Regions from separate parts of the Mesobacillus jeotgali genome, predicted to be linked through region 1. Evidence: a T-box and tRNA genes for the amino acid it is inferred to sense, from the RefSeq annotation. Region 1 holds a T-box; the other regions hold tRNA genes.
What was found. The T-box of region 1 lies ahead of serS (serine--tRNA ligase). A T-box ahead of a tRNA ligase gene usually reads a tRNA of that ligase, here a tRNA-Ser.

Region 1 (3,246 bases):
TGTAGAAGCTGTCCGCCATATCCGCAAGGTAAATGCGCAGGTGCGTAAAGTAGTGGCAATGGATATGGATGAACTAATGACTGAAGCCAAGCTTCTGGGAGCCCCATATGAGCTTCTGCTGGAAATCAAGCAGCTCGGACGCCTTCCGGTTGTCAACTTTGCTGCAGGCGGTGTTGCTACTCCGGCAGACGCAGCATTAATGATGCAGCTGGGTGCTGACGGTGTGTTTGTAGGGTCTGGTATCTTCAAATCTGATAATCCTGCTAAGTTTGCAAAGGCAATTGTCGAAGCAACTACTCATTATCAGGATTATGAACTGATTGCGAGCATTTCGAAAGGCCTTGGCATCCCGATGAAGGGCATGGATATTTCATCATTGGCACCAGAAGCCCGTATGCAGGACCGCGGCTGGTAAGGGGATGCCTATGATAAAGATTGGAGTACTTGGCCTTCAAGGGGCTGTACGAGAGCATATATGGGCAATTGAGGCATCTGGAGCTGAAGGGGTTGTCATTAAGCGTCCCGATCAGCTGGCAGAAGTCGATGGCCTGATCATTCCTGGGGGAGAAAGCACCACGATCCGCCGTCTGATCGATCAATATGTCTTTATGGAAGAGTTAAAGAAATTCGCAGCCGATGGCAAACCAATGTTCGGAACATGTGCTGGCTTGATTTTATTAGCGAATGATCTGGTTGGGTACGATGCACCACATCTCGGTGTCATGGATGTAAAAGTAGAACGCAACTCATTCGGCCGCCAGCGAGAAAGCTTTGAAGCTGACATCAATATTGCTGGAGTGGCGGATAATTTCTCAGCAGTATTCATCCGGGCACCTCATATTGTGGAAGCTGGAGAAAATGTAGAGGTGCTGGCGAAGCATAATGGCAGAATTGTTGCTGCTCGTGATGGACAGTTCCTTGGCTGTTCTTTTCATCCGGAGTTAACGGATGATTATCGACTCATGAGCTACTTTGTGAAAATGGTCGAAGAGACAAAGAGTAAAAATTTTGCATAAACAGCTTGCATGGAGAACATAATTGTAGTAAATTATGAATTAAAATTCGATAGTAAAAAAGCGATGAGAGGGAATAGTAGCTTGTGTCCATTCCAAAGAGAGCCGGTGGTTGGTGAGAACCGGTGTCTGGAGCAAAGGAATCCGCCCTCGAGCAGAGTATGGAACGCCATTAATGGCCAGTAAATACTTTCGGTAAAAACCGTTATTTTATGAGTGGAAAGCATTTAATTGCTTTCAACTAGGGTGGCAACGCGGGTTAACTCTCGTCCCTTTTTGGGGACGGGAGTTTTTTATTTTATCAAAGGCTTTTTTACTTCAGGTAAAAGGGAGGAAATCGCAGTGTTAGACGTAAAATATTTAAGAGCAAATTTTGAAGAAGTTAAACAAAAACTGCAGCACCGTGGCGAAGACATGACCGACTTCGGCAAGTTTGAGGACCTGGATGTGAGACGCAGGGAGTTGATACTGGACGCTGAACAGCTGAAGAGCAGAAGGAATGAAGTATCCCAGCAGGTTGCGCAGTTGAAGCGTGAAAAGCAGGACGCTGACCACCTGATCGCTGAGATGCGTGAGGTAGGAGACAAAATCAAGGTTCTGGATGACCAGCTTCGTGAGGTAGAAGAAGAGCTAGAAAACCTGATGCTCAGCATTCCGAATATCCCTCATGAAAGTGTTCCAATCGGAGAAACAGAAGATGACAATGTAGAAGTTCGCAAATGGGGAGAAATCCGTGATTTTGAATTCGAAGCAAAGCCGCACTGGGATGTTGCAGACCACTTGAAAATTCTTGATTTTGAACGCGCTGGAAAAGTAACTGGCAGCCGTTTTGTCTTTTACAAGGGATTGGGAGCACGCCTTGAGCGAGCGTTGATTAGTTTCATGCTTGACCTTCATGTTGACGAGCATGGCTACAAAGAAGTTCTGCCTCCTTATATGGTCAATCGTGCCAGCATGACAGGGACAGGACAACTTCCTAAGTTTGAAGAGGATGCATTCCGAATCGAGAGCGAAGATTACTTCCTGATTCCGACTGCAGAGGTACCTGTTACGAATATGCACCGTGATGAGATCCTGACTGCAGATGAGCTTCCGGTCAATTATGCAGCATACAGCGCATGTTTCCGTTCTGAGGCAGGTTCTGCGGGACGCGATACGCGCGGTTTGATCCGTCAGCACCAGTTTAACAAGGTTGAATTAGTTAAGTTTGTTAAGCCTGAAGATTCTTATGAGGAACTTGAAAAGCTGACTGGACATGCTGAGAAAGTGCTTCAATTGCTTGGACTTCCTTACCGCGTGTTAAGCATGTGCTCTGCAGACCTCGGCTTCACAGCTGCTAAGAAATATGATATTGAAGTCTGGATCCCAAGCTACGGCATCTACAGGGAAATTTCTTCTTGCAGTAACTTTGAAGGATTCCAGGCAAGACGTGCGAATATCCGTTTCCGCCGCGAAGCAAAGGCGAAGCCAGAGCATGTGCATACACTGAATGGATCAGGCCTTGCGATCGGCCGCACAGTTGCCGCCATCCTCGAGAACTACCAGCAGGCTGACGGCAGTGTCATCATTCCTGAAGTATTGCGTCCATACATGGGCAACAGGGAAGTTATTGCTCCAGAATAATGGTCCTTTATAGGGGAATTTGAACTATCAGAACTTCTTTTTCGGACAGGATGTACTCCTGTCCGAAAAAACTTTTAAAGAAGTGTTGACTCGTTTTTAAATACATGATATTATATTTCTTGTCTCGGAGGTATACCCAAGTCTGGCTGAAGGGATCGGTCTTGAAAACCGACAGGCGGGTAACACCGCGCGGGGGTTCGAATCCCTCTACCTCCTCCATAAATTTTAATATTAAAGCATTAACGCATAAAAACAATTTGGAGATTGTGTAGAAAAACCCGTTACTATGTAGCGGGTTTTTTTATATGTATATTAATTTCTCTTGAATCAGTCGAGCCACGGCTTGTGGAATGATGTTACAAATGGTAACTAATAAGCAACATTTAAAATTTAGAAACGCTGTTGATTGGAGTGGAAGGCGTGTAGACTCCTCCGAAAATGCTAACGCATTTCCATCGTGCGTGGGCAGGTTCCAGGAAGCTTAATCAATGTCCTGCGGGATCAGCTGGACAGGTGAGACCCCGCAGACGCCAACGGCGACGAGGAGGCTCACCGCCAGCCCCGTGGAAAGCGAAGCGCCTGGAACGGAAATCAACAGCCCTGTTCACCC
Region 2 (3,246 bases), 1.1 Mb from region 1:
CCAAGGGTTGGGCTGTTCGCCCATTAAAGCGGTACGCGAGCTGGGTTCAGAACGTCGTGAGACAGTTCGGTCCCTATCCGTCGTGGGCGCAGGAAATTTGAGAGGAGCTGTCCTTAGTACGAGAGGACCGGGATGGACGCACCGCTGGTGTACCAGTTGTCTTGCCAAAGGCATCGCTGGGTAGCTATGTGCGGACGGGATAAGTGCTGAAAGCATCTAAGCATGAAGCCCCCCTCAAGATGAGATTTCCCATAGCGCAAGCTAGTAAGAACCCTGAAAGATGATCAGGTTGATAGGTCAGAGGTGGAAGCGCGGTGACGTGTGGAGCTGACTGATACTAATCGTTCGAGGACTTAACCAAAAACGAAAAGTGTAGGCGACTGTTCAGCCTCGACAAGTGCTGGAGGGCCAGCAGTTGAAGTCGTTCTTTGACTTCAGCGGATGGACCGAAGCAATCTCGAGAGGCTAGGAGCCGAAACTGGACATTGATTACTCGTTTTTCTTGAATTCTTCTTACACATTATCTAGTTTTGAGGGAATAAAAGCTTTTCATTAAGTGAAAAACTTACTTAATTTTTCTCTTGCAAAATGCATAAAAGACAGTATAATAGATATTGTCTTTAAAAAATGTCTGGTGACGATGGCGAGAAGGTCACACCCGTTCCCATACCGAACACGGAAGTTAAGCTTCTCAGCGCCGATGGTAGTTGGGGGTTTCCCCCTGTGAGAGTAGGACGTCGCCGGGCAGTTTCAAATGGAGGATTAGCTCAGCTGGGAGAGCATCTGCCTTACAAGCAGAGGGTCGGCGGTTCGATCCCGTCATCCTCCACCATTATTTACTCACCATGCCGGTGTAGCTCAATTGGTAGAGCAACTGACTTGTAATCAGTAGGTTGGGGGTTCAAGTCCTCTTGCCGGCACCTTTTGTACGAGCCATTAGCTCAGTCGGTAGAGCATCTGACTTTTAATCAGAGGGTCGAAGGTTCGAGTCCTTCATGGCTCACCACTTTTTTGAAATAATATGCGGGTGTGGCGGAATTGGCAGACGCACCAGACTTAGGATCTGGCGCCGCAAGGCGTGGGGGTTCGACTCCCTTCACCCGCACCATTTCTTCAAAAAGCAATATAATGCGGAAGTAGTTCAGTGGTAGAATACAACCTTGCCAAGGTTGGGGTCGCGGGTTCGAATCCCGTCTTCCGCTCCATAGTTCCTAAGCCGGGGTGGCGGAACTGGCAGACGCACAGGACTTAAAATCCTGCGGTAGGTGACTACCGTACCGGTTCGATTCCGGTCCTCGGCACCACCAAGTTAGCTAATGTACTAAATATGCGCCCGTAGCTCAATTGGATAGAGCGTCTGACTACGGATCAGAAGGTTATGGGTTCGACTCCTTTCGGGCGTGCCATTATATTTTCTCTTTATCGGGGAGTAGCTCAGCTTGGTAGAGCACTTGGTTTGGGACCAAGGGGTCGCAGGTTCGAATCCTGTCTTCCCGACCATCCTTTTTATAATTTGGGGCCTTAGCTCAGCTGGGAGAGCGCCTGCCTTGCACGCAGGAGGTCAGCGGTTCGATCCCGCTAGGCTCCACCATAAGTTTTAAAAAATAATAATTTGGCGGTGTAGCTCAGCTGGCTAGAGCGTACGGTTCATACCCGTAAGGTCGGGGGTTCGATCCCCTCCGCCGCTACCAATTTTAATCTGGTTGAACCTATTCAATCTAGGATATCCTGGACCTTTAGCTCAGCTGGTTAGAGCAGACGGCTCATAACCGTCCGGTCGTAGGTTCGAGTCCTACAAGGTCCACCATTTTACTTGATTTTCATACGGAGGTATACCCAAGTCTGGCTGAAGGGATCGGTCTTGAAAACCGACAGGCGGGTAACACCGCGCGGGGGTTCGAATCCCTCTACCTCCTCCATAATTTTATTAAATAGTATCGTCGCGGGGTGGAGCAACGAGCGTTACTTCACTGAATATGCTGCGAGTTGTACCGATCGAGCTGCTACTTGAGTAAGCTTCCTGAGATCGGGACAGTCCATGCTCACTTAGAGCATCAACAAAATTATGTAATTAATATCGTCGCGGGGTGGAGCAGTCCGGTAGCTCGTCGGGCTCATAACCCGAAGGTCGCAGGTTCAAATCCTGCCCCCGCAATCAATTAAGTTCTTTTCAAGTACTGCACTTGAAAAGATCCTGGTCCCGTGGTGTAGCGGTTAACATGCCTGCCTGTCACGCAGGAGATCGCCGGTTCGATCCCGGTCGGGACCGCCATTTTTATTTCAGTAGCTCAGTCGGTAGAGCAGATTGCTCACTTCCTGAATAAGCTTCTGCGGCAATCTGCGAGAAAGACCGAAAGTCATTCGAGCAAAGGACTTAAATAAGTCAAAGTTTAGGCAACAATATTATAGTGGCTCAGTAGCTCAGTCGGTAGAGCAAAGGACTGAAAATCCTTGTGTCGGCGGTTCGATTCCGTCCTGAGCCACCTTATTTAATTTAAATGAAATGCAATTATAGATATGGCGATTGTGGCGAAGTGGTTAACGCATCGGATTGTGGTTCCGACATTCGTGGGTTCGATTCCCATCAGTCGCCCCTTTTTTATATGCGGGTGTAGTTTACTGGTAAAACCTCAGCCTTCCAAGCTGATGTAGTGGGTTCGATTCCCATCACCCGCTCCATGAGGGCCTATAGCTCAGCTGGTTAGAGCGCACGCCTGATAAGCGTGAGGTCGGTGGTTCGAGTCCACTTAGGCCCATTTTTTATATTATTCCGCAGTAGCTCAGTGGTAGAGCACTCGGCTGTTAACCGAGCGGTCGTAGGTTCGAATCCTACCTGCGGAGCCATATTTCTGGGGAAGTACTCAAGAGGCTGAAGAGGCGCCCCTGCTAAGGGTGTAGGTCGGGTAACCGGCGCGAGGGTTCAAATCCCTCCTTCTCCGCCATAAGGCCCCTTGGTCAAGCGGTTAAGACACCGCCCTTTCACGGCGGTAACACGGGTTCGAATCCCGTAGGGGTCATAAGAAAAGCTGTTAGCAATTATGCTAACGGCTTTTTTTCATTTTCATGTAATTTTGGATTCCAGGTATTTAATCCAAATGTACTTTTGAATTGCTATCTTTCAATACATCAAGCAGCATGCACTAAGAAAGAAATAAGCTGTTTAAAAGTGGCTAATATATTATTGCCCGGTTAGTGGTGCAAGAAAAAAACATTATGTGACTGGTTAAGGAGGTAAAGGTAAAACCG
Region 3 (3,246 bases), 1.0 Mb from region 1:
CCTTACCACTTGGCTATGCCGCCATATATTTTTGGAGCGGAAGACGGGATTCGAACCCGCGACCCCAACCTTGGCAAGGTTGTATTCTACCACTGAACTACTTCCGCAAAATGGCTGGGCTAGCTGGATTCGAACCAACGCATGACGGAGTCAAAGTCCGTTGCCTTACCGCTTGGCTATAGCCCAAAATATACTATTCATCTACTGATGAATTTGTGATTAAAATGGGGCGACTGATGGGAATCGAACCCACGAATGTCGGAACCACAATCCGATGCGTTAACCACTTCGCCACAATCGCCATAATAAAATTGGCAGGGGTAGTAGGAATCGAACCCACACCAAAGGTTTTGGAGACCTTCGTTCTACCTTTAAACTATACCCCTATATTAAGTGGTGGAGGGGGACGGATTCGAACCGCCGAACCCTGAGGGAGCGGATTTACAGTCCGCCGCGTTTAGCCACTTCGCTACCCCTCCACTATAACATTTTTTCTGATGTTAAAAAAGCCATTTTATTAAATTACCTAAATAACAAGGTATTACATAAATGGTGGCTCAGGACGGAATCGAACCGCCGACACAAGGATTTTCAGTCCTTTGCTCTACCGACTGAGCTACTGAGCCACAATGGCGGTCCCGACCGGGATCGAACCGGCGATCTCCTGCGTGACAGGCAGGCATGTTAACCGCTACACCACGGGACCAAAGTCTTTTCAAGTGATTAACTTGAAAATAACTTTATGATTGCGGGGGCAGGATTTGAACCTGCGACCTTCGGGTTATGAGCCCGACGAGCTACCGGACTGCTCCACCCCGCGACGGTAATAAAGAATATCGATTTGTGCATGCACCTTAAGAGCAATGACTGTCCCGATCTCAGGAAGTTTATTCAAGCTGCTGCTCAATCGGTACAACTCGCAGTTCATACAGTGAAGTAACGCTCGTTGCTCCACCCCGCGACGATATTAATTGAAGATTATTTTCACTTCGTGAAAAATCATGGTGGAGGATGACGGGATCGAACCGCCGACCCTCTGCTTGTAAGGCAGATGCTCTCCCAGCTGAGCTAATCCTCCGTTTGGTGACCCCTACGGGATTCGAACCCGTGTTACCGCCGTGAAAGGGCGGTGTCTTAACCGCTTGACCAAGGGGCCAGATATAAGTTTCTATGGCGGAGAGCAAGGGATTCGAACCCTTGAGACAGCGTTGACCGTCTACACGATTTCCAATCGTGCTCCTTCGACCTCTCGGACAGCTCTCCAAATTGGCTCCGCAGGTAGGATTCGAACCTACGACCGCTCGGTTAACAGCCGAGTGCTCTACCACTGAGCTACTGCGGAATAATGATTATTTCTCCGACTTGGATACGCGATCCATATCTTTGAAGATTGGATGAAAATGCATCCTGCCCGGCGGCGTCCTACTCTCACAGGGGGAAACCCCCAACTACCATCGGCGCTGAGAAGCTTAACTTCCGTGTTCGGTATGGGAACGGGTGTGACCTTCTCGCCATCGCCACCAGACATTTTTTAAAGACAATATCTATTATACTGTCTTTTATGCATTTTGCAAGAGAAAAATTAAGAAAGTTTTTCACTTAATGAAAAGCTTTTATTCCCTCAAAACTAGATAATGTTGTAAGAAGAAAACAAGAAGAACGAGTAATCATTTTGGTTAAGTCCTCGAACGATTAGTATCAGTCAGCTCCACACGTCACCGCGCTTCCACCTCTGACCTATCAACCTGATCATCTTTCAGGGTTCTTACTAGCTTGCGCTATGGGAAATCTCATCTTGAGGGGGGCTTCATGCTTAGATGCTTTCAGCACTTATCCCGTCCGCACATAGCTACCCAGCGATGCCTTTGGCAAGACAACTGGTACACCAGCGGTGCGTCCATCCCGGTCCTCTCGTACTAAGGACAGCTCCTCTCAAATTTCCTGCGCCCACGACGGATAGGGACCGAACTGTCTCACGACGTTCTGAACCCAGCTCGCGTACCGCTTTAATGGGCGAACAGCCCAACCCTTGGGACCGACTACAGCCCCAGGATGCGATGAGCCGACATCGAGGTGCCAAACCTCCCCGTCGATGTGGACTCTTGGGGGAGATAAGCCTGTTATCCCCGGGGTAGCTTTTATCCGTTGAGCGATGGCCCTTCCATGCGGAACCACCGGATCACTAAGCCCGACTTTCGTCCCTGCTCGACTTGTAGGTCTCGCAGTCAAGCTCCCTTGTGCCTTTACACTCTGCGAATGATTTCCAACCATTCTGAGGGAACCTTTGGGCGCCTCCGTTACTCTTTAGGAGGCGACCGCCCCAGTCAAACTGCCCACCTGACACTGTCTCCCGCCCCGATCAGGGGCGTGGGTTAGAATTTCAATACAGCCAGGGTAGTATCCCACCGACGCCTCCACCGAAGCTGGCGCTCCGGTTTCTCAGGCTCCTACCTATCCTGTACAAGCTGTACCAAAATTCAATATCAGGCTACAGTAAAGCTCCACGGGGTCTTTCCGTCCTGTCGCGGGTAACCTGCATCTTCACAGGTACTATAATTTCACCGAGTCTCTCGTTGAGACAGTGCCCAGATCGTTACGCCTTTCGTGCGGGTCGGAACTTACCCGACAAGGAATTTCGCTACCTTAGGACCGTTATAGTTACGGCCGCCGTTTACTGGGGCTTCGATTCAGAGCTTCGCGTGAGCTAACCCCTCCTCTTAACCTTCCAGCACCGGGCAGGCGTCAGCCCCTATACTTCGCCTTGCGGCTTCGCAGAGACCTGTGTTTTTGCTAAACAGTCGCCTGGGCCTATTCACTGCGGCTCATCCGGGCTATTCACCCAAATGAGCACCCCTTCTCCCGAAGTTACGGGGTCATTTTGCCGAGTTCCTTAACGAGAGTTCTCTCGCTCACCTTAGGATTCTCTCCTCGCCTACCTGTGTCGGTTTGCGGTACGGGCACCTTTTATCTCGCTAGAGGCTTTTCTTGGCAGTGTGGAATCAGGAACTTCGGTACTATATTTCCCTCGCTGTCACAGCTCAGCCTTCACGCAAGCGGGATTTGCCTCACTTGCAGCCTAACTGCTTAGACGCGCATATCCAACAGCGCGCTTACCCTATCCTCCTGCGTCCCCCCATTGCTCAAACGATAAAGAGGTGGTACAGGAATATCAACCTGTTGTCCATCGCCTACGCCTTTCGGCCTCGGCTTAGGTCCCGACTAACCCTGAGAGGACGAGCCTTCCTC

Region 2: it has a tRNA-Ser gene. The T-box ahead of serS (serine--tRNA ligase) is inferred to sense a tRNA for this amino acid. The anticodon was not compared.
Region 3: it has a tRNA-Ser gene. The T-box ahead of serS (serine--tRNA ligase) is inferred to sense a tRNA for this amino acid. The anticodon was not compared.

Annotation. Positions count from the first base shown of each region.
Region 1 is NZ_CP109811.1:21,773-25,018, forward strand. It holds gene pdxS (pyridoxal 5'-phosphate synthase lyase subunit PdxS) at 1-415, shown strand, start outside; gene pdxT (pyridoxal 5'-phosphate synthase glutaminase subunit PdxT) at 426-1,016, shown strand; T-box leader at 1,071-1,290, shown strand; gene serS (serine--tRNA ligase) at 1,356-2,636, shown strand; tRNA gene FOF60_RS00105 (tRNA-Ser) at 2,763-2,855, shown strand.
Region 2 is NZ_CP109811.1:3,805,098-3,808,343, reverse strand. It holds rRNA gene FOF60_RS19555 (23S ribosomal RNA) at 1-361, shown strand, start outside; rRNA gene rrf (5S ribosomal RNA) at 631-746, shown strand; tRNA gene FOF60_RS19545 (tRNA-Val) at 757-832, shown strand; tRNA gene FOF60_RS19540 (tRNA-Thr) at 848-920, shown strand; tRNA gene FOF60_RS19535 (tRNA-Lys) at 931-1,006, shown strand; tRNA gene FOF60_RS19530 (tRNA-Leu) at 1,024-1,108, shown strand; tRNA gene FOF60_RS19525 (tRNA-Gly) at 1,131-1,205, shown strand; tRNA gene FOF60_RS19520 (tRNA-Leu) at 1,216-1,304, shown strand; tRNA gene FOF60_RS19515 (tRNA-Arg) at 1,330-1,406, shown strand; tRNA gene FOF60_RS19510 (tRNA-Pro) at 1,424-1,500, shown strand; tRNA gene FOF60_RS19505 (tRNA-Ala) at 1,516-1,591, shown strand; tRNA gene FOF60_RS19500 (tRNA-Met) at 1,615-1,691, shown strand; tRNA gene FOF60_RS19495 (tRNA-Ile) at 1,731-1,807, shown strand; tRNA gene FOF60_RS19490 (tRNA-Ser) at 1,827-1,919, shown strand; tRNA gene FOF60_RS19485 (tRNA-Met) at 2,082-2,155, shown strand; tRNA gene FOF60_RS19480 (tRNA-Asp) at 2,197-2,272, shown strand; tRNA gene FOF60_RS19475 (tRNA-Phe) at 2,411-2,483, shown strand; tRNA gene FOF60_RS19470 (tRNA-His) at 2,521-2,593, shown strand; tRNA gene FOF60_RS19465 (tRNA-Gly) at 2,606-2,679, shown strand; tRNA gene FOF60_RS19460 (tRNA-Ile) at 2,683-2,756, shown strand; tRNA gene FOF60_RS19455 (tRNA-Asn) at 2,770-2,844, shown strand; tRNA gene FOF60_RS19450 (tRNA-Ser) at 2,852-2,942, shown strand; tRNA gene FOF60_RS19445 (tRNA-Glu) at 2,946-3,017, shown strand.
Region 3 is NZ_CP109811.1:1,061,177-1,064,422, reverse strand. It holds tRNA gene FOF60_RS05310 (tRNA-Cys) at 1-23, opposite strand, end outside; tRNA gene FOF60_RS05305 (tRNA-Gly) at 33-107, opposite strand; tRNA gene FOF60_RS05300 (tRNA-Gln) at 112-186, opposite strand; tRNA gene FOF60_RS05295 (tRNA-His) at 226-301, opposite strand; tRNA gene FOF60_RS05290 (tRNA-Trp) at 313-386, opposite strand; tRNA gene FOF60_RS05285 (tRNA-Tyr) at 395-479, opposite strand; tRNA gene FOF60_RS05280 (tRNA-Phe) at 551-626, opposite strand; tRNA gene FOF60_RS05275 (tRNA-Asp) at 631-706, opposite strand; tRNA gene FOF60_RS05270 (tRNA-Met) at 747-820, opposite strand; tRNA gene FOF60_RS05265 (tRNA-Val) at 1,003-1,078, opposite strand; tRNA gene FOF60_RS05260 (tRNA-Glu) at 1,082-1,156, opposite strand; tRNA gene FOF60_RS05255 (tRNA-Ser) at 1,172-1,263, opposite strand; tRNA gene FOF60_RS05250 (tRNA-Asn) at 1,268-1,342, opposite strand; rRNA gene rrf (5S ribosomal RNA) at 1,410-1,525, opposite strand; rRNA gene FOF60_RS05240 (23S ribosomal RNA) at 1,673-3,246, opposite strand, start outside.